4 regions of the Photobacterium kishitanii genome follow, and region 2 is predicted to be linked to each of the others. Evidence: predicted binding sites of a transcription regulator. Region 2 holds the regulator's gene; each other region holds the start of a gene.
What was found. The regulator PurR, encoded in region 2, represses purine synthesis genes. The targets are predictions, from matches to a motif close to TNANGNAAACGTTTNCNTNA.
Positions count from the first base shown of each region.

Region 1: the regulator PurR is predicted to act here: its motif matches at 2,712-2,731, upstream of PPBDW_RS01145 (uracil-xanthine permease family protein).
Region 3: the regulator PurR is predicted to act here: its motif matches at 1,854-1,873, upstream of PPBDW_RS12110 (NCS2 family permease).
Region 4: the regulator PurR is predicted to act here: its motif matches at 3,544-3,563, upstream of purE (5-(carboxyamino)imidazole ribonucleotide mutase).

Region 1 is NZ_LN794352.1:206,990-212,901, reverse strand. It holds gene trmH (tRNA (guanosine(18)-2'-O)-methyltransferase TrmH) at 1-534, shown strand, start outside; gene recG (ATP-dependent DNA helicase RecG) at 537-2,618, shown strand; gene PPBDW_RS01145 (uracil-xanthine permease family protein) at 2,893-4,302, shown strand; gene envZ (two-component system sensor histidine kinase EnvZ) at 4,383-5,717, opposite strand; gene ompR (osmolarity response regulator transcription factor OmpR) at 5,721-5,912, opposite strand, start outside.
Region 2 is NZ_LN794352.1:1,420,178-1,426,089, reverse strand. It holds gene PPBDW_RS06800 (FecCD family ABC transporter permease) at 1-804, shown strand, start outside; gene PPBDW_RS06795 (heme ABC transporter ATP-binding protein) at 801-1,598, shown strand; gene purR (HTH-type transcriptional repressor PurR) at 1,985-2,989, shown strand; gene PPBDW_RS06785 (TfoX/Sxy family DNA transformation protein) at 3,362-3,949, shown strand; gene PPBDW_RS06780 (carboxymuconolactone decarboxylase family protein) at 4,410-5,039, shown strand; gene PPBDW_RS06775 (FAD-dependent oxidoreductase) at 5,029-5,912, shown strand, end outside.
Region 3 is NZ_LN794352.1:2,577,016-2,582,927, reverse strand. It holds gene PPBDW_RS12115 (aminoacyl-histidine dipeptidase) at 1-842, opposite strand, end outside; gene PPBDW_RS12110 (NCS2 family permease) at 1,925-3,214, shown strand; gene gpt (xanthine phosphoribosyltransferase) at 3,284-3,742, shown strand; gene frsA (esterase FrsA) at 3,925-5,184, shown strand; gene crl (sigma factor-binding protein Crl) at 5,439-5,849, shown strand.
Region 4 is NZ_LN794352.1:72-5,983, forward strand. It holds gene PPBDW_RS00180 (gamma carbonic anhydrase family protein) at 214-753, shown strand; gene PPBDW_RS00185 (DUF1488 family protein) at 779-1,045, opposite strand; gene aroE (shikimate dehydrogenase) at 1,050-1,871, opposite strand; gene hemF (oxygen-dependent coproporphyrinogen oxidase) at 1,952-2,872, opposite strand; gene tsaC (L-threonylcarbamoyladenylate synthase type 1 TsaC) at 2,876-3,433, opposite strand; gene purE (5-(carboxyamino)imidazole ribonucleotide mutase) at 3,629-4,117, shown strand; gene PPBDW_RS00210 (5-(carboxyamino)imidazole ribonucleotide synthase) at 4,117-5,235, shown strand; gene PPBDW_RS00215 (DNA topoisomerase family protein) at 5,299-5,859, opposite strand; gene PPBDW_RS00220 (DUF494 family protein) at 5,862-5,912, opposite strand, start outside.

The DNA.
Region 1 (5,912 bases), 1.2 Mb from region 2:
GGTGCCCGTAACTGGGTCGAACTTGAGACTCACGACACCATGGTTGAGGCTATCAGTGCCCTAAAAGCGCAAGGCATGCAGGTACTCGCAACTAATTTATCAGCCTCTGCGGTTGATTTTCGTGAGGTCGATTACACCAAACCAACGGCAATTATTCTCGGTGGTGAAAAAAATGGTATCACCGCTGAAGCATTAGCGCTCGCAGATCAAGATATCATTATTCCAATGGTTGGCATGGTGCAATCTCTCAATGTTTCTGTCGCCAGTGCATTAATTCTCTACGAAGCCCAACGCCAACGTCAAAATGCAGGTATGTATGATCGCACCACGACCTTACTTGATGATACTGTGGTAAATCGAATTCTATTTGAACGTGGGCATCCGGTATTAGCCAATGTAGCTAAACAAAAAAATTTACCGTACCCGCAATTAGATGATCAAGGCCAGATTGTTGCCGACGAGCAATGGTGGGCAGCGATGCAAGCTAAAAAAATCAAACGCCCTGTCGCGACTAGCGTAATTAACAAGGACTAACCATGAGCGGACAACTCCTCAACACTATCGCCCTCACTGAACTTGCCGGTGTTGGCGCCAAAATGGCAGAAAAATTGCATAAAATTGGACTTAATAACGTTCAAGATGTGCTGTTTCATTTGCCACTTCGTTATGAGGATCGCACCCGCATTTGGCCAATTAATCGCGTTGCTCCTGGTCAATTTCTAACGGTTCAAGGTGAAGTCAGCCATTGCAGCATTCAATTTGGCAAACGCAAAATGCTGACGGTAAAAATTGGTGATACCACCGGCTCAGTTACGCTGAAGTTTTTTAACTTTAATGCTGCCATGAAAAATAATTTCAGTAACGGCAAACAAGTAAAAGCCTATGGAGAGATCAAAGGCAGCCAATTTGGATTAGAAATTATTCATCCCGATTACCGCATTTTTTCTGAACCAACTGAACTTAGCGTTGAAGAAACACTGACCCCGGTTTACCCCACCACTGATGGTTTACGCCAAGCAACATTGCGTAATTTGACCGATCAGGCCTTAAACTTACTTGAAAAATCAGCCGTTACTGAGTTACTACCAACAGGGCTCTATGATCAACAAATGACCCTCGCGCAAGCCTTGCAAGTTATGCACCGTCCGACAGCCGATATTTCATTAGAACAATTTGACGCCGGTAAACATCCAGCCCAAAAACGCCTCATTTTAGAAGAATTATTAGCCCAAAATTTATCAATGCTGGCGCTACGCAGTAAAGGTCAACAGCACCAAAGTTGGTCATTAGCTCCCCAAGATAGTCTCAAGCTGCAACTCCTCGCAAGCTTACCGTTTACCCCTACTGGTGCTCAGCAACGGGTGGTAGCTGATATTGAAGCCGATCTTGCTAAATCGCAGCCTATGATGCGTTTAGTACAAGGGGATGTTGGCTCAGGTAAAACCTTAGTGGCAGCGCTTGCCGCCTTACGTGCAATTGAGCATGGTTATCAAGTGGCATTAATGGCACCTACAGAATTACTGGCGGAACAACATGCGCTTAACTTTGCTCAGTGGCTCAACCCAATGGGCATTGAGGTCGGCTGGATGGCAGGGAAACTTAAAGGTAAAGCGCGCGAAAAAGAACTGATCCGGATTGCTAATGGTGATGCCAAAATGGTGGTAGGCACTCATGCCTTGTTTCAAGACCAGGTGGTATTTAATAACCTTGCCCTGATTATTATCGACGAACAACACCGTTTTGGTGTTCATCAACGGCTTGATCTACGTGAAAAAGGGGCTGCTAGTGGCTATTATCCACATCAGTTAGTGATGACCGCAACCCCGATTCCTCGCACCTTAGCCATGACAGCTTATGCTGATATGGATACTTCAGTGATCGATGAACTACCACCAGGTCGAACACCCATTCAAACCGTTGCGCTACCTGATAGCCGTCGCCCACAAATTATTGAACGCATTCGTGCAGCATGTCAGCAAGAAGGTCGCCAAACCTATTGGGTATGTACACTGATTGATGAGTCAGAAGTGCTTGAAGCACAAGCTGCATCAGATACAGCTGATGAGTTAACGCGCTTATTACCAGAGCTTAGCGTTGGTTTAGTTCATGGCCGCATGAAGCCCAAAGAGAAACAAGCCATTATGGCAAGCTTCAAAGCCGGTGAAATTGACTTACTGGTAGCAACCACAGTAATTGAAGTCGGGGTTGATGTCCCCAATGCCAGTTTAATGGTGATTGAAAACCCAGAGCGGCTTGGATTGGCTCAATTACACCAGTTACGGGGTCGAGTCGGTCGTGGCGAAATCGCTAGTCATTGTGTATTGCTCTATCATGCGCCGCTAACTAAAACCGCCCAGAAACGCTTAGCGGTATTACGTGAAAGCAGCGATGGTTTTGTGATAGCCCAGCGGGATCTTGAGATTCGAGGTCCAGGTGAATTACTGGGTACTAAGCAAACCGGTATTGCTGATTTTAAAGTTGCTGATTTAATTCGCGATCAATACTTAATTCCTCAAGTCCAAAAATTAGCCCGTTATATTCACGATCAATATCCAGATAACGCAACCGCTATTATCGATCGCTGGATAGGCCAACGAGAAAATTACTCTAACGCCTAACTCTGGTTTGATTACGTTTATTGGCACCTAAGACAATAAACGTAATGGCTGCCGAGGTTAAATAAACCCCACGATCAATAAATACCTCAAAAATAAAGCAAACGATTGCTATTTATAAAAAGATAACTACAATAGCGGCAAATTTTCGCCACTTTAATCTCTGCCAGTGTTGATTTGGTTCTGAGTAACAGCAATCACAGAGCATCGCCAACCACACAATCATTCGCCCACTCAGCGCGAATAATGGATTCCAGAGAGTCGGTTAGGATCATCTATGACCCAGCATCACACTAACGCAACGCCAAAAAACTCTGATCTTATTTATCGCTTAGATGATAGACCACCACTACCACAAACCTTATTTGCAGCGACCCAACATTTATTGGCAATGTTTGTCGCGGTAATTACGCCATCACTGATTATTTGCCAATCACTGGGCTTACCCGCAAGTGATACTAATACCATTGTCAGTATGTCACTACTGGCATCTGGCATCGCTTCATTTATCCAAATTAGAACCTTTGGTCCAATTGGCTCAGGCTTACTGTCTATTCAAGGCACCAGTTTTAACTTCTTAGGCCCAATTATTGGTGCAGGCTTAGCCCTCAAAGCTGGCGGTGCTGATATTCAAACCATGATGGCGGCTATTTTTGGCACCATTATTTTTGCCGCTTTCACAGAAGTGTTTATTTCCCGTATTTTGCAACATGCTCAACGTATTATTACTCCACTAGTGTCAGGAATTGTGGTGACATTAATCGGTTTGACCTTAATTCAAATTGGCCTGACATCCATTGGCGGCGGCTATAGTGCGATTGCCGACGGTAGCTTTGGCAGCCTCGATAATTTGCTGCTTGCAGGTACTGTATTAGGGTTTATTGTATTGCTTAACCGCGTTAAAAATCCTTATTTACGAGTATCATCAATTGTTATCGCCATGGCAGCAGGTACATTGCTAGCATGGTTGCTAGGGATGCTAAATACCGACATTGCCCGCTCTAATACATTAATTGCGATTCCGATGCCTATGCAATATGGGCTGAGTTTTGATTGGGGCTTATTAGTGCCATTAATGATAGTGTTTGCTGTGACCTCATTGGAAGCTATTGGCGATATTACTGCGACCTCTGAGACCTCCGAACAACCCGTCAAAGGGCCGTTATACATGAAGCGCATTAAGGGGGGCGTGTTAGCAGATGGGCTTAACTCTGCAATGGCGGCAGTATTTAATAGCTTTCCCAACTCAACCTTTAGTCAAAACAACGGCATCATCCAACTAACAGGGGTTGCCAGCCGTTACATCGGTTATTTTGTGGCGGGTATGCTGGTGCTATTAGGCTTATTTCCTGATGTGGCAAATTTAGTACAGCTGATCCCTGAACCGGTATTAGGTGGCGCAACGATTGTCATGTTTGGCACCATTGCAGCTTCAGGTATTCGAATTATTTCTCGCTGTCATCTCGACCGCCGTGCAATTTTAATCATGGCACTGTCTTTTTCTATGGGTTTAGGCATTGCGCAAAAGCCAGAGATTCTGCAGTTCTTACCTGAGATTGTGAAAAGTATTTTATCTTCAGGCATGGCGGCCGGTGGTATCACTGCCATTTTATTAAATATCATTTTACCTGACGATAATGCAGCTGAACACGACCTAATTGATGATGCAAAGGTCGCTGAACACTAATTATTACGCCAATTAAAAAAGCCCGCCTCAAATGAGAGCGGGCTTTTTATTAGACGTTTTTTAAGCGTGCGCTTAAACCATTACTGTTTTAGTTTATGTAATGGCAAACTAATCTCAACTCTCAGGCCACCTTCACTGCGATTACGCACCGAAATTGCCCCTTCATTTTGATCAATAATTCGCTTCACAATCGCCAACCCAAGTCCTGTACCTTCGGTTTCATTACCTCGTGCAGAATCACCGCGAGTAAGAGGTTGAAACATCTTCGTGACTTGATCCGGTGCAATGCCTGGACCATCATCCTCAACACAAAACCATGCTGATTTACGATCAACCGATGCGCCACTGGATAATTTAACCCAGCCATTACCGTAACGTTGAGCATTAATCACCAAGTTGGCAACGGCGCGTTTAAGTGCCACAGCATTGGCTAACACTGTACCTGGAATCGGAGTGAATTGCTGTTCAATAACGTTGCCATAACTACCTTCAGTATGGGCGACATCTTCTAACAACAGATTAAGATCAATATCTTCTACATCTTGTTTTTTAGTCGATTTTAAATAATCCATAAACTGACTAATAATCGCGTTACATTCTTCAGTATCAATGATCATTGAATCGGCTAAATAACTGTCTTCAGGCGACATCATTTCAGTGGCTAATCGAATTCGCGTTAATGGGGTACGTAAGTCATGACTGACCCCCGCCATTAATAAAGCCCGATCATCTTCAAGCTGCTTAATACCTTGTGACATTTGATTAAATGCCTTGGTAACCGATCGAATCTCAGATGCCCCTTGTTCCGGTAACTGTGGTGGTGTTTCACCGCGTCCAACCTGCAAAGCCGCTTGTTCCAGCTCAACCAAAGGCCGATTTTGAATGCGAATAAACAACCAACCGCCAGCAATCACTAAAAAAGCAATAATTAAGCTATAACGAAATAATGGTGCAAAGTCATCTTCTTGCAGTTCTGATAACGGAATCCGCATTAGAAAGTTTGGCATCGCATCGGTTTTCATCCATAGCACGTAACTATGAGCGCCAAGCAATAACCGCACGTCTGTTGGTGAATGTAATTCACGCGACATTTCCTCACTCAAATAACTAATATGAGTGGCATCATTAAATTCTTCGGCTCCGGGAGAATTAGGAGCATGTAAGGTCACGCCTAACTCTTCAAGCAACTTACGTCGAATAGGTCGATTAAGATAAATAGTTTGGCCATCAGCCATTTTAATATCTTCTTTCAACATCAACTTTACTTCGTAAGCTAAAATTCGATTAAACTGCTGAATACTTGGAAGAAGCGCGTAATTCACTATTGTTAGATACGAAAAAATCTGGCTTGCGATTAACAAGCCAGCTAACAAGATCAGTGTTCGCGCAAAGGTACTTTTGGGCGATAACCGCATGACTTATGACTCACGACCATCGGGTACGAATACATAACCTAAACCCCATACCGTTTGAATATAACGCGGGCGGCTAGGATCTTCTTCTACCATACGGCGTAAGCGTGAAATCTGCACATCAATTGAACGTTCCATGGCTGAATATTCGCGGCCACGAGCCATATTCATTAGCTTGTCACGAGACATTGGTTCACG
Region 2 (5,912 bases):
TGTGGTGCGGTCCTACAAGGACTATTTCGTAACCCTCTTGCCGATCCAGGTATTATTGGTATTTCTGGCGGCGCAGGACTTGGGGCTGCTTTTGCGATCATTTTATTTGCACCATTGATGGCTCAATACCCATTATTAATGAATATTGGCGCAGTACCCTTTTTTGCCTTTTTAGGCGGGGCCATCAGTACCTATTTGGTCTATCACCTTGGCACCGATAAAAACGGGACTTCTGTGGTCGTCATGTTACTGGCTGGTGTTGCGATTGGGGCAATTTCAGGTGCAGGATTAGGATTACTGAATTATATTGCGGATGACCAAGCCCTACGTGATTTTTCTTTATGGTCAATGGGATCTCTCGCAGGCGCAACTTGGCCTAATATTGGCTTAGCTTTTATGAGTCTGATAGTGATTTATTATTATTGTTACCGCCAAGCCAATGCACTCAATGCGTTTTTATTGGGCGAAGCTGAAGCTCGTCATATGGGCGTTAATGTTCAACACCTCAAACGCAGTTTAATTATTGTGTGTGCCGCAGGTGTAGGGATCACGGTGGCGATTACAGGCCCGATTGGCTTTATAGGGCTGGTGATCCCTCATTTAGGTCGTATGATTTCAGGGCCAAACCATAGAACATTATTACCAATTTCCGCTATTTTAGGCGCTTTAATACTGCTCGTCGCAGATATGATCGCTCGTAGTGCCTTTGCACCACAAGAACTTCCGGTGGGTATTATTACTGCTATCTTAGGCGCACCATTTTTCATCTATTTACTTAATAAGCAAAAAGGCAGAATCGCATGACGGCGACATTCTCACACTCGACGGCGATTACAGCACGCAACTTACAGCTCACATTAGCCGATAAAGTATTATTAGATAACTTCAGTATTGATATTAAAGCGGGTGAAGTCACTGCGCTTTTAGGCCCTAATGGAGCAGGTAAAAGTACCCTTCTCAAAATATTATGTGGTGAAATGACCCCTGAAAGCGGTGATGTGGCATTTTTCGATCGTGATATTAATGAGTGGCAACGCGCAGAACTAGCACGCCATTTAGGTATATTACCGCAACATAGCTCACTCTCTTTTGCTTTTACATGTAAAGAAGTGGTCGAGCTTGGCACCATGCCTCTTTGCTTATCACGTCAGGAAATAGATCATATAACCACCCAAACTATGCACAACACTGATGTTATTCATCTCTCTCAACGCTTATATCCAACCTTATCCGGCGGAGAAAAACAGCGGATCCATTTCGCGCGAGTATTAACGCAACTAAGCCAAGCTAATAACAAGTGTATCTTAATGTTAGATGAACCAACCTCAGCACTGGATTTAGCCCATCAACATAAAACGCTGCAAGCCGCACAGGCAATGGCTGCACAAGGTGCTGCGGTGATCGTAGTATTACATGATCTCAATTTAGCGGCGCAGTACGCTCAAAGAATGGTAATTATTCAACACGGGAAAATTCAAGCGGATGGTTCACCATGGCAAGCATTAGATCCAGCAGTGATTAATGCCGTCTATGGCTGGCAAGTTTCCGTTCACTCCCACCCTATTCATGGTTACCCTTACCTATTATCATCGTGTTAAAAAACAGCATCATTAATGAATCCATCAAGTAAATTTCAGTAACACGACGATAAATTTGCTGAAATTTACGTTTTTTTGTTGATAGCATCAAATAATTTAATCCAAAACAATAGAATCGTTGCACTACGCTCAACACTCAGTAAAATGTGAACGCAAGCGATTACACTTGAAAAATATGCAATAATTATAAAGCCGCAAAATAAATGCGGATTTTGGCGTTGAATACAATTAAAGTCTGTAATAGGCACTGAATCGGTGTCAAATTGAATAATTAACGAGATGCTTTACATAAGTAAGATGGATTTTATTAATCTCAGTGATTACTCAATTTGATACCACACTATTAGCTAGAAACGCCTCTAGCGCTCATTATTAGAAGAATAAATATGGCAACCATTAAAGATGTTGCACGTATGGCTGGGGTTTCAACCACAACAGTTTCACACGTGATCAATAAAACGCGCTTTGTAGCAGAAGCAACACAGAAAAAAGTACTTGCGGCAGTTGAAGACCTTAACTATGCACCAAGTGCTGTTGCGCGTAGTCTAAAATGTAATACCACCCGTACTATTGGCATGCTAGTAACAAAGTCGACCAACCCTTTTTTTGCTGAAGTTGTACATGGTGTTGAAGAGTATTGCTATCGTGAAGGCTACACCCTAATTTTATGTAATACCGAAGGGAATCTTTCTAAGCAACGCGATTACTTACGCATGCTTGCAGAAAAACGTGTCGATGGCTTATTAGTGATGTGTTCTGATCTTGACCAAAAATTATTGGATCTTCTTGAGCGCCAAAAAGACTTACCAATGGTGATTATGGATTGGGGCCCAGAGAGTCCACATACCGATAAAATTCAAGATAATGCAGAACAAGGTGGCTATATAGCGACCAAATACTTTATCGATCATGGTCATACTCTCATTGGTTGCTTATCTGGCCACAATGACAAGTCTACTTGTCGTGAGCGCCTAAAAGGCTTTAATAAAGCAATGGCAGAAGCAAACTTAGCGGTTAACGAAGACTGGATCCTTGAAGGTGACTTTGAGTGTGATTCAGCAGTAAAAGCCGCTGAGAAATATATTGCAATGACTGAACGCCCAACGGCTATTTTTTGCTTTAATGACATTATGGCAATGGCACTTATTAGTACGTTTGAACAAGCAGGATTACGTGTACCTGGTGATATTTCAATCATCGGTTATGACAACATTGATCTAGCACCTTACTTTGCGCCACCACTAACGACTATCCATCAACCAAAACGTCGTTTAGGCAAAACAGCTATTAAGATTTTAATGGAGCGCATGAAAGATAAAGATCACGAACGTCAAATTTTTGAAATGGCGCCGGCTATCGTCGAACGAAAATCTGTAAAAGATTTACGCTAATACCGTCAATTATTGATCAAGCCAATATTTATATTGGCTTTTTCACTCTATATAATAACTACTATTCTCACCGCTTTTAAAACGACCATTCCAACCAAAAAATACGAGCAATGTCACATATTCACCAGCTTTCGTTAATATTCAAACTTACCTTGTTCAAAGATCGAATATAATGATTCGTGTAAATACATATAATAGTAAGCAAAAGACTTACAGGCTATAAATAAACTTTCGATACTGATTATTTTATTTATAGAGGAATGCATGGATGATTTAAAGTAGTTAAATTTTCATGTAAATAGCTTTAATAATAAAGTAAATTTACGACTACTTTAATGTTAGCTGACACTCATTTATTCATCGAGTAGAAGTATGGACAAAGCAATATTAAAAAACTCATTAAAACTATTAGATCATTTAGGTAATGTAAAATCACGCTCAATGTTTGGTGGCTTTGGTATTTTCGCAGGCGAAGCAATGTTCGCACTAGTGGTTAATAATAAACTCCATCTACGAGCAAATTCAAAAACAGAAGAGGAATTTAAACAAGCGGGTTTAGAACCTTATATATATAAAAAACGTGGTTTCCCTGTAACAACGAAACACTATGCCATTCTTGATGAGTGGTGGGAACACCCTGAAAAAATAGTAGAACAAGCTAAATATTCACTTAAAGCAGCACAAGAAGACAAAAAAGCCAAAGAATGTTGTACTCCAGATAGAATTAAAGATTTACCTAATTTACGACTTTCAAATGAAAGAATGCTCAAGAAAATAGGTATTAAAACTATTGAACAGTTACATAATATTGGTGCACTCGAAGCTTATAAAGCGTTACAAAAAACACAAGAAACGACTTTAAGTATAGAGTTATTATGGGCACTAGAAGGTGCCATACATGGCCAACATTGGTCAGTAATACCTGAAAGCAGACGCAATGAACTGCTAGCAAAACTATAATAAATATATCCGTCAACTGGCTAAGTGACACTTAAGAATAAAGAGGCCTTGTGCCTCTTTAATTTATTCTAGAGCTGAATTTGTATTCGCCTACTAGCATTGTCATCTAAATTTAATCTTAATAAAATTGCATAATATTACTTATTTAAATATGCGTATTAATAAATAATCTAAATACCACAATAAAACATAATTTTTTATTTCTTAAATGTCAGTTCTATATCACTTACCTAAAACGTATCTTTAACGTTCGACAACGATTATTTATCATTCATCAACGCTCTCATATCATTAGTGCGATTTACGGCCATAACTACACGGTAAAGACTCTATTTGCTGTTGTTATTTCAAGCAATTTCTCGAATAATCAAAATTTTTTTTATTAAATGAAATACAATGTCACTTCTCTCGGTCTTGCTACTTAAGAGTTTGTGTAACTTTCATTTAATAAGGATATACCTTGCGTATACTAACCAAAAATACATTTTCATTATGGGTAAAACCTTTACTGTGGCTACAAGCCCGCCATTTTGGCAAAGTACTCAACCCCGCCAAACTATGGGGACGTAAGCCTGTTCTTTTCTGGTTAGTTGCTTTGTTCTTTGGTTATCTTGACCGTAAAAAATCACCGATTGATGCCGTTATACGATCATTAGTGTGTGTCCGTGTATCACAACTTAATAATTGCGCATTTTGTGTCGATGCTAACGGTATGAAACTCGCAGAACGTTGCCACTCAGTAGAAAAAATAAAAGCATTGGCAAATTGGCAATCTTCTGAGTACTTTTCAGAACAAGAACAAGCCGTATTAGCCTATACAGAAGCAATGACAATTACTGGACAACATGTCAGTGACGAAATGCTTACGGCACTCGCTGCTTGGTATAGTAGTGATGATATTGTAGAGCTAACAGCATTAGTGAGTTTTCAAAATTTATCAGCTAAATTTAATACTGCACTTGATGTACCTGCGCAAGGGTTTTGCTCATTACCAATTCAGCCACAAACAAGCAGCAACTCTCAAAAAAACACAACCCAAGCTTCTTCTGATTCAAATAAAAAACCACTAGGGAGCTTAGATGAAAAATAACAAAATTTTATTATTGGTTGTCATCGCAACGATTATTAGCACTTGGTTCTATTTTGACCTGAGTCATTTTCTTACCCTTGAATATGCTAAGCGTGAGCAATTAGCCTTACAGCACCATATTACCGAAAATCCAGTCATTGCCTACGTCAGCTTTTTCAGTTTATACGTATTAGTGACGGCTCTTTCTATTCCTGGCGCATCTATATTAACCTTATTAGGAGCTGCATTATTTGGTTTTTGGACCAGCCTCATTATAGTGTCGTTCGCCAGTACCATTGGTGCAACGTTAGCATTTCTATCAAGCCGTTTTATATTACGTGATTGGGTACAATCAAAATTTGGTCATCGCTTAGCGACACTAAACAAAGGCATAGAAAAAGAAGGTGCTTTCTATTTATTAAGTTTACGTTTAATACCTGTTTTTCCTTTTTTCCTCATCAATCTATTAATGGGATTAACTTCAATTAAAACCCGTACGTTTTTCTGGGTTAGCCAATTAGGTATGTTAGCAGGTACTGCCGTTTATATTAATGCCGGCACCCAATTAGGTAAAATAGAGTCACTGAGTGGCATTATCTCTGCCCCCGTTTTAACGTCTTTATTTTTACTCGGACTTTTCCCATTAATTGTAAAATGGGTAATGAAAATCATGAAAAATAAAAAACGCTATCAACAATGGCAACAACCCACCCACTTTGATCAAAACTTAGTGGTTATCGGTGCTGGTGCTGGTGGTTTAGTCAGTGCTTATATTGCCGCAGCAGTAAAAGCTGAAGTAACCCTGATTGAACGTCACAAAATGGGCGGTGATTGTTTAAATACTGGTTGCGTGCCGTCTAAAGCACTTATTCGTGCGGCGCATACCGCTGCTGA
Region 3 (5,912 bases), 1.2 Mb from region 2:
GCGAATAAAGTATTTAGTTGATCAATGTTTGCTGCTGGTAATGTCGCAATGACACTAGCTTCACGAGGTAGGGCGTTACGTAGGCTACCACCGGTGAAGTTATTGATACGTAAACCAAGCTCTTTAGCATGATTAATAAAGAAACGTGCCATTAATTTATTAGCGTTGCCACGGCCAGTGTGAATATCACAGCCAGAGTGACCACCTTTTAAGCCTTTAACCACTAATTTAATTGCTTGATGTTCAGCAGGGATTGCCTCACGTTGAATATCAACGGTTAATGCTGCGTCAACACCGCCCGCACAACCCATGTAAACTTCGCCTTCTTGCTCTGAATCGGTATTCAATAGAATATCGCCTTCAAGCCAACCAGCCTCTAGGCCGAATGCACCTGTCATGCCAGCTTCTTCATCGATAGTAAGCAATACTTCTAAAGGGCCATGCTCGATATCTTTAGCTGCTAGAATAGCCAGGCAAGTTGCCATGCCCATACCATTATCAGCACCTAACGTTGTACCCGTTGCTGTTACCCATTCGCCATCAATGAAAGGTAGGATTGGATCTTGTGTAAAGTCGTGTACTGTTTCTTCATTTTTTTGTGGCACCATGTCAATATGTGCTTGAAGTACAACACCTTTACGGTTTTCCATACCAGCGGTAGCTGGCTTTTTAATAATAACGTTACCGGTATTATCGCGACGAACATCTAGCCCTTCAGCTTGTGCGAAAGACACGATGTATTGTGCCAATTGTTCCTCATATTTAGATGGATGAGGGATTGAACAAATTTGGTCAAAGAAATGCCAAACAGCTTTTGGTGATAGTTGAGTAATTTCAGACACAGTAGCCTTCCTTTATATATACGCGATTGGGCTAGTGTCATTTTGTAGGGTCTTAACCGTAAAATGACAAAATAGGTAGCGAATATTTTTATCGCTTTGGTTTTAGCATATCACTCTGTCTTTAGGGGAGATAGGGCAAATAATAAAATCTTATACCACTGATTTCTGCAGTTATGGTGTCAGTGATGGCGCGATAGTCAACCATAACTATGGTTATGCAGTTAATATGATCAAAGATACCAAAAAGCACTCAAAACGCGATACTTTGAAATATAATAAAACAATAATGTAATAAATTTACATAAAGAGCCGTTTCTCAAGCTAAAAATCCAAAAAGTGTGAGCTAGTTAAAAAAAATGTTGTAAGTTTATTTCGTTTTGGCTATAGTTTAGACAAGCCATGATGATTGGCACAATAATTAACACGATATGTTCAGGATGAACCCGATTATCGCCTCCAAGGAACCGAGAATAAGTGAGCCATGACGGCAACCCACCATCTATTATGTTGGTGTGCTTATGATTTAGGTGATTTAAATGAAAATTTTTTCTTCAATGACACATTTTTGGAATAGTCGCGCGGTATATACAAGTAATTTCTATTACCCAGCGCCTTACCGTTACTAATTAGATTTTATTGTCTGGTTGTTTTACAACGAGACAAACGCAAGTTTGTTCACCCCTTATATTAAGAATATCTCGATAATGCTATCCTGTTATCTGCAACATTCTGCCGCCACTTCTATATTGAAGTGGCGTTTTTTTTATCTGTTTTAATATCATCTCTATTTCTTTGCTTTTATTATCGGTCTTTATTAACCCTTATGTAGCGGTATAAAAAGTAAATGCTCAAAAAACGATCAAGCCAGTTTATCTTTTAATATGCTGATAAATATAGCTAAAAGTACATTTCATTAGAGTGTGTGAATAGCATTAGTTATTGTTTTACGCTTTTCAGCGATAAAATCTGGAAATTGAGTGATCGCATGATTATAATCAGCGCCGAAATGGATTGCGCAATCGTTTTCTATTTCTTAACGTTGTTTGTTTAGTTTATTGCGTATCTCTAAGGAATCGAGAAGCATGCTAGAAAAATTATTTAAACTCAAAGAACATGGCACTACAGTGCGCACTGAGATTATGGCCGGTGTGACTACTTTCCTGACAATGGCTTATATTATCTTTGTAAATCCCACTATGTTAGCCAGTACAGGAATGGATCAGGGCGCAGTGTTTGTTGCAACCTGTTTAGCGGCAATGATTGGTTGTTTTGTTATGGGTTTTTATGCTAACTATCCAGTAGCACAAGCGCCTGGTATGGGGCTAAATGCATTTTTTACTTATACTGTTGTATTAGGTATGGGTCATACATGGCAAGTGGCGTTAGCAGCAGTATTTTTATCTGGTTTGTGCTTTATTGCGCTGAGTGTAATGCGAGTACGTGAGTGGATCATTAATGCAATCCCTCATTCATTACGTATTGGTATCTCCGCTGGTATCGGTTTGTTCTTGGCTTTTATCGCCCTACAAACATCTGGCATTGTGGTTGCAAGTCCTGCGACTTTAGTAACCGCGGGTGATTTAACCAGTTTCTCAGCAATGATGGCAGGGTTAGGCTTTTTCTTAACGATTGGCTTAGTACAACGTGGTTTTAAAGCGGCGGTTTTGATTGCGATTTTAATTGTAACCGCAATCAGTATTATTGCTGGAGAAGTTGATTACAACGGCATTATGTCAATGCCACCAAGTATCGCACCTACCTTTATGCAACTGGATTTTTCTGGAGCGATGGAAGTTGGCTTAATTTCAATTGTGTTTGCATTTTTGTTTGTAGATTTGTTTGATACTGCTGGCACATTGGTCGGTGTTGCGACTAAAGCCAACTTAATTGGCGAAGACGGTAAATTACCACGTCTAAACCGTGCGCTATTAGCTGATAGTACAGCAACCTCGATTGGTGCATTACTGGGTACCTCAAATACGACATCTTTTGTTGAGAGTGTGTCGGGTGTCGCAGTTGGCGGTCGTACAGGCCTAACAGCCGTTACTGTTGGCATGTTATTCTTATCAGCGTTATTTTTTGCACCGCTAGCTGGCATGGTTCCAGTATATGCTACCGCTGGTGCATTGTTTTATGTTGCCATTTTGATGATGTCAGGCTTGGTATCAATTGATTGGCGAGACTTAACAGAAGCTGCGCCTGTTGTGGTTGTCTGTTTACTAATGCCTTTAACATACTCGATTGCAGAAGGTATTGGTCTTGGTTTTATTACCTTTGCGGTAGTTAAAGCGTTAAGTGGTAAGGGACGTGAAGTAAATATCAGCGTTTGGGTTATTTCAGCGTTATTCCTTGCGAAGATTATTTTCTTATAAGTGTAATGTTACTTACACTTACATAAATTTATGCGGTTTTCGAATCGCTGTTTCAGAGGTTGTTTTACTATGAGTAATAAATTCGTCATCACTTGGGATAACATGCAAATGTACACACGTCAGTTAGCAGAGAAATTGCTACCGGCTGAACAGTGGACAGGTATTATTGCAGTTAGCCGTGGCGGTTTAGTGCCAGCTGCTATTTTGGCGCGCGAATTAGGCATTCGTCATATTGATACGGTATGTATTGCTAGTTACGATCATGATCATCAGCGTGATATGAATGTGATCAAGAAAGCTGATGGTGATGGCGAAGGTTTTATCGTGGTTGACGATTTGGTTGATACTGGTGGTACAGCTGAGAAAATTCGCGAATTATACCCACGCGCTAAATTTGTGACGGTATGTGCCAAGCCTGCGGGTCAGCATTTAGTTGATGATTTTGTTGTTAGTATTCCGCAAGATACTTGGATTGAACAACCTTGGGATATGGCGGTTACTTTCGTTGATCCAATTGCTAAAAAGTAATTAAGTTGTCTCGAGCTGATTAATCGATATTGTTATTGAGTGTTGATGATCGGCTTTGGAAACTAAGTTTTATCGAAGACGCTACTTTGTTAGCGTCTTTTTTTATGGATTTAACTTATTGAGGGCCGTTTAGGTATATTATCTAGGTCTATTAAAATAAGTGATATACGTTGGAGGATGCTGTGTCTGAACCGTCAAAACAAAATCTATCAGAGAAGCTATTTGCACCACGTCAAACCAGCAAAGAAACATCGAATATTGTTAAAATTGCGCATGTTCGCAGTGGTGATGTAAACAATGCACTTGATGGTGAAAGTCAGCTTGGTTGGTATCGTGTCTTACGGCGTCCGCAATGGATATGGCAAGGTGTTGATCCTATTGAGCAAGAAGCAATTTTAGCGCGGATTGCAGCCTCAACCGCCCCTCGTACAAGTGAGCATTTATTAGATACTGTTATTGGTTATCGACCAGGTAATTGGACTTATGAATGGTCACAATTAGCGTCTAATTATCAGCAATTAGCACGTACTGCGGCCAATAATGGTGATAAGTTAGCTGCGTCAGAATTGTTATTAAAAGCCAGTACTCATTACAGCATTGCTGCCTATCCTTATATAAAAGGCGATCAACTGGCTGATCAAGCTGAGCTACAAGCTAATCAAAGTTACCGTGAGGCGATTGAGTTACGCCCGCATGATATGCGTAAAATTGATGTTAAATATGAAAATAAGACCTTTGAGGCGTTCATTCATTTACCGCGTACTGATAAGTTATTACCAACGGTAATTGTGAGCGGTGGTTTAGCAACCTTACAAAGTGATTTGTGGCGATTATATAAAGATTATTTAGGCCCTGCAGGATATGCGATGGTGACGTTAGATATGCCATCTATTGGCCATAGTGACCGTTGGAATTTAACGGAAGATACCAGCCGTCTGCATCAAGCATTATTACAACAAATTCGAGATGTGCCTTGGGTCGATAATCGTAACGTTGCCATGGTGGGGTTGCGTATGGGCGGTAATGCTGCCATTCGACTGGGGTTTATGGAACCTACACGTTTAAAAACCTGTGTCAGTATTGGTGGCGCAATTAATAGTTTTCTGACACAACCGAAGTTATTAGATCAAATGCCACGAATGTATTTGGATGTACTAGCATCTCGGATGGGTAAAAATGGTCAAGCAGAAGCAAGCATCAAATCCCATCTACCTGCCTGGTCATTAAAAAACCAAGGTATTTTAGGCCGTCGTCGAGTGGATATTCCAATGTTAGGTATTGGGTTGAAAAATGATCCTATTTGCCCTGAAATGGACAATCAACTGATTGCATTATCAAGTTATGGCGGTAAAGCAATTACTTTACCTGAAAAGCCAATTTATGATGGTTATCATCGGGTGATGACTGAAGTGGTTAAATGGCTAGATGATAAAATGCAGTAACTGCTATATTTAGATCTGAGCTTCAATAGTCGCGGAATTACAGCATAATGTGATTCCGCTTTTTTATAACTAAATATATTGTCATGATATTGTTAGCAAATTTGGTTACTATGGTTTGTCATTTTGTTAAATATTATCCATACTATAAGAAATTATTATTGTGCTAAGCGTGTTTTAATGCGTTATGGATAATGAAAAATGGTAACAAGTACTACTTGCGCATCAAATGCCGCTGACTATGGATGGATAATATAATGACAATCGCAACGAGCTTTCCACCACATGGACGTTTAATGTCTAAATTGACCGCAATTGGTCCTTATCTTCGTGAAAAAAAATCACAGCCACAACGGTTCTTTTTTGATTGTTTAGCCAGTTGTGTTAATGCTGAAAAAGAGCCAGAACAGCGAGAATTTTGGGGCTGGTGGTTAGTAATGACAGCCACCGATACTGGTTATGAATATGAGTATGATTTTGGTCGTTTTAATGCTGCTGGAGAGTGGGTTAATGGTAAATTGCCAGCAAAACATCGAGATGCCGTATTAAAAACCTTGGTTGATTTCTATCCTAAACTGACCTTATTCATTGTTGATGAATGTGAGTTAACGTTAGTCTCTGCAGCAACATTAACTCAAGTACCACTGGCTGAATTATCAGCTCAATAAAACAATTATTATATAGATAATCTATTCCATCACCACTGGTGGCATTAAATTGTGACTTTATGA
Region 4 (5,912 bases), 1.4 Mb from region 2:
ACAATACTGATTTCGTTGCTAGCCAATGGCTTGCTCCGTGTCAGTGAGGTCGTAGTATAGAGAGTTCGATCACATTAGCAAGGGCTAAAGTGCAATAAATTTGTCATATTTGCCCGAACGTCCAAATAACGATCAACCATTAATGTTTTGGTTGTTAATCACACGAAAGTTTCGCTATGGTGAACCCACTGTTTTGACTAAGTAGGCATTTTTATGACATTTCCTCTTCGCCATTATCAAAATCATCTGCCGCAACTGGCCAATAATGTCTATATAGATACCACTGCAGTAGTTATCGGCAAAGTTAACATCGGTGAGCATAGTAGTCTCTGGCCATTAGTGGTGGCGCGAGGGGATGTTAATCACATTCGTATTGGCCAGCGAAGCAATATTCAAGATGGCTCGATACTTCACGTTAGTCGTATCAGCACTATCAACCCCGAGGGGTATCCGCTACTAATCGGCGATGATGTTACTATTGGTCATAAAGCGATGTTGCATGGTTGCCAAATCAATGACCGAGTACTGGTTGGTATGGGGACCATTATTCTCGATGGTGCAATAATTGAACATGATGTCATTATTGGTGCTGGTAGTTTAGTGCCGCCAAAGAAGCAACTCTGCTCAGGCTTCCTTTATATGGGAAGCCCTGTGAAACAAATTCGGCCATTAACAGCGCAAGAGCTAATATCATTACCACAATCAGCGGCTAATTATGTGCGTCTGAAAGATGAATACCTTACTAATGGTTAAACATCACCATTAAATAATGGTGATGTTATTCGTTGATGACAATATCACCATTATCATTAAAGTCTTCATCTTCAATCATCGCTTCTGCGATATCTTCAATATCAAACCGATATTCAATAAAGACAGCAATAGCTTCTTCTGCTGTCGATAGAACTTGACCACTTTGTTGCTGTAACCACGATAATGGCAACCAACAATTAATCAGTGCTCCACCTTGCTGGGCTGAAAAATGCATCGCTTGTTGATCTGAGTGCCATGTTTGGATATCAGTAAATAATATATTTTGATTCATGTTATTACTCTTGTAGAAGGCGTCTTAATTCACGTTGTACTTGTTTTGCACCGGGACGTAACCCACGCCACAACATAAAACTCTCTGCAGCTTGCCCAACTAACATCCCTAAGCCATCAATAGTCTTCAGCGCTCCTTGCTGTTGTGCCCACAGATTAAATGCCGTAGCCGTTGAACCATAGACCATGTCATAGCAACTTGTATGCTGATCAATTATTGATGTCGGAACAACAGGAATCTCACCACTCAAACTTGCTGAGGTTGAATTAATCACGACATCAAAAGCCTGTTCACCTAAAGCATCAAAAGATTGCGCTTTAATATCACCATATTCAGCAAATAAGGCTGCTAACTGCTGAGCTTTAGTGACAGTACGATTACTAATAATAACGGTCTGTGGCTGCTGGGCTAATAAAGGAAGAATAACCCCTCGAGCCGCACCGCCTGCGCCAATCAACAAAATACGCTTACCTTTGAGTTCAACCTGTTGTTGCAATAAGTCTTGAACTAAACCTTCGCCGTCAGTGTTATCACCGAGAATACCGCCGTCATCTAAACGTTTTAGCGTATTTACCGCTCCGGCTAATCGTGCTCGCGGGGTTAATTGGCTAGCATATTCGAACGCTTGTTCTTTAAATGGCACCGTAATATTGCAACCTTTACCGCCATCATTAAAAAAAGCATTCATTGCTGCGACAAAGCCATCGAGTTGCACTAGCTGGCTGCGATAATCCATATTCTGACTAGTTTGACGGGCAAAGAGGGTGTGAATAAAAGGGGATTTACTGTGACTGATGGGATTCCCCACCACGATATATTTGTCCATAGTCCATTACTCAAATAAAAGGGCCGATATATCGACCCTACCACTGGATGAAATCACTGACAAATATTGTCGATACTAATCTACCACTCTCGTGGATGAAGATAATCACGACTCAAACTCGCTTCTGCAGAATCAGGATCTGGCTGATAGCAATATTCCCAGCGTGCTAATGGTGGCATAGACATTAATATTGACTCGGTGCGACCACCGCTTTGCAAACCAAACAGCGTGCCACGATCGTAAACTAAGTTAAATTCGACATAACGACCACGACGATAAAGCTGAAATTCACGCTCGCGTTCACCATAAGGTAATTGATGTCGCTGAGCCACTATCGGTATATAAGCATCAACAAAACCATTACCGACCGCTTGAGTATAAGCAAAACACTTTTCAAAACCCCAGTGATTAAGATCATCAAAGAACAGACCGCCAATACCACGGGTTTCATTGCGATGCGGTAAAAAGAAATATTTATCACACCATGCTTTATGCTGTGAATAGACATCATCACCAAACGGAGCACAGATAGCTTTAGCGGTATTATGCCAATGCTGACAATCATCATCAAAGGGGTAAAACGGGGTTAAATCAAACCCACCACCAAACCACCATACTGGTGCTTCCCCGTCTTTTTCTGCGATAAAAAACCGCACATTGGCATGAGATGTAGGCACATAAGGGTTATTGGGATGAATCACTAATGACACTCCCATCGCCTCAAACCGACGGCCGGCTAATTCCGGACGATGAGCTGTCGCAGAAGCGGGCATCTCATCACCATACACATGTGAGAAATTTACCCCCGCCTGCTCAAACACCTGACCATTACGTAATACTCGACTACGACCACCGCCACCTTGTTCACGCTGCCACTGATCTTGTTCAAATTCAGCACTGCCATCTTGCAGCGCTAATGCTTGGCAGATAGTGTCTTGAAGTTGGAGTAAAAAAGTTTTTACTGCCTGCTTATTTAGCTCTATTTGTTCACGATCAGTCATTAGTTACCCCTGACGGAAAATATTACCCGTTTGGGCATCTCGAATTTCAGAAGGATTAGTACGGCCTCCGGTTTCACCATCAAGTATGGCCGCCAGCTTATCTCCAAGCTGTTGTTCTACATCAGCCACTGTTCGTCCAGGTTCAAGTCCAGTTAAATTAGCACTGGTTGAAGTCAAAGGCTTACCAAACTGACGACACAATTGCTGTACTAATGGGTGATCAGTTACCCGTACTGCAATAGTGGTAAATTGGCCAGTTAAAAAAGCAGGTACATTAGATTTGGTCGGCATTACCCAGGTTACAGGCCCTGGCCATGATGCCAAAACCGTTTGTTTCTGCTGCGGTGTTAATTGACTATCATCGATATAAGGCAGTAACTGCTCATAATCCGCCGCAATTAATATTAACCCTTTTTCTACTGGGCGCTGTTTTAATGCTAATAATTTATTAACCGCCTGTTGATTGTCAGGATCACAACCAACACCAAATACAGCTTCGGTTGGATAACCAATCACTTGGCCTTGCTTCAGTGCTGTAACGACTTGCGTAATATTTGCCACAAATTCCTCTACTCTTTATTCAGCTGATATTTTATTTTTTAGTTATGATTATCATCATACCGACACATGCTTAACAACACCATTTAAGGTTAATCATAGCGTAACTTTACCCACGCAAACGTTTTCCTTTGGCTGAAATCACCGTATAATGCAGGAAATTACACTTTAGTCGTTCATTACCTATAGGAGATCGGAATGAAAGTTGGAATTATCATGGGATCAAAATCTGATTGGCCAACCATGCAACATGCCGCAGAAATGCTAGAGCGCTTCAATGTTGCTTACGAAACTAAAGTGGTTTCAGCCCACCGCACTCCTCATCTATTAGCTGAATATGCAGAAACAGCCCGTAGTCGCGGTATTAGTGTGATCATTGCCGGCGCTGGCGGTGCGGCACATTTACCCGGAATGACAGCGGCTTTTACCAGTTTGCCTGTCCTTGGTGTACCTGTGCAATCACGTGCTTTAAAAGGCATGGACTCACTATTATCAATTGTGCAAATGCCTAAAGGTATTGCTGTTGGCACCCTCGCAATTGGTGAAGCTGGTGCTGCTAATGCGGGTTTATTAGCTGCGCAAATCATAGCTACTCATAACCCAGAGATTTTAGCTGCCGTTGAAGCATTCCGCCAACAGCAAACCGACACCGTACTCGATAATCCTAATCCGGCCGAGGATGCATAATGAAGCAGGTACTCGTACTTGGCGCTGGGCAACTTGCACGGATGATGGCATTAGCTGGCGCACCGCTTAATATCAATGTCATCGCCTATGATGTTATAACCGCTGATGTTGTACACCCACAGACCCAACAGCGCCAATCATTATCACTGATTGAAGCCATAGCTGCAGTCGATGTTATTACAGCAGAGTTTGAACATATACCGCATGCTATTTTAACGCTCTGTGCAGCAAGTGGAAAATTTAAACCTCACCCTGATGCGATAAAAGCCGGTGGCGATCGCCGCATCGAAAAAACCTTATTGAATAACGCTAAGGTTGCTAATGCTCCCCATCATATTATTAATACCCGCGCAGATTTAGACACCGCTATTGCTGCAATTGGTTTACCTATGGTATTAAAAAGTGCCCTTGGTGGTTATGACGGTAAAGGTCAATGGCGCTTAAAAACCAATGACCAAATTGAATCGGTATGGACCGAAATGGCGCACTGCATTGCGGCAAGTGATAACCAAGCGATTGTCGCTGAGAAATTTATCAGTTTTGATCGTGAAGTGTCTTTAATTGGTGTTCGTAATGCCAATGGTGACATTAAAACCTATGCCCTTAGCGAAAATGTTCATACTGATGGGGTACTAAGCCTCTCAACCGCCATTGTTGGTGACATAACACTTCAACAGCAAGCACAACAGATGTTCGCTGCCATTGCTGAACAACTCAATTATATTGGCGTGCTGGCACTGGAATTTTTTGAGGTTAATGGCCAGTTATTGGTCAATGAAATTGCACCTCGAGTACATAACTCTGGTCATTGGACTCAACAAGGGGCGGAAACCTGTCAATTTGAAAACCATCTCCGTGCCGTATGTGATCTACCATTAGGTGGTACCGAGCTTATTCGTCCTAGCGCGATGATCAATATTTTAGGTCAAGATAGCCTACCATTGGCGGCATTAGCATTGGAAAGTTGCCATGTGCATTGGTATGGCAAAGAACAACGCGCAGGCCGTAAAATGGGGCATATTAATGTTTGCGCAGCGACTCCTGAGCAGCTGCAATATCAATTAATGTTACTAGGGCAAATATTACCGCAACAATATTTCCCAACGTTACCGCGCTAAATAACTGTTATAAAAAAAGCCTGCATAGCAATGCAGGCTTGTTAATATTGTTCAATCTATTAACTATTTTTCAAGATCTTGATAGGCATTACATTTGCGATCAGCGCATTGTAATTTAGTCCCACTGACTAACTTCTTTTCTAGCAATAATCCAAAACCGCACAGCTGACACACGCCAACAACCGGTTTATTGTTGACAGCAAAACGACATTGCGGGTATTTATCGCAAGCATAAAACAATTTGCCATAGCGTGATTTACGCTCGACTAGATGACCTTGATGACACTCAGGGCAATCTATGTGGGTTTGCTGGGGCTTTTTTTCTGGCGATGCAAGATAATGGCATTGTGGATATGCCGAACAACCAATAAACATTCCATAGCGACCTTGGCGTAATACCAATGGTTGCGCACATTCAGGGCAAGGCATATCAAGTTGTTTTACAATATGGCCGTCATTTTGTTTGAGTGGCTGAATATAATCGCACTCAGGATAATGATCGCAGCCTAAAAAAGGACCATGCTTACCAAACCGCATCACCAAATCAGCACCACACTGGGGGCATGATTGCTGATGTAACGCCTGTTCATGCGCTGAAAATAATGGCTCACTATCGGTTGTCATTATTAATGTATAACCTCATCTTCAGCACCATATAATAATTCTTCCACTTGATC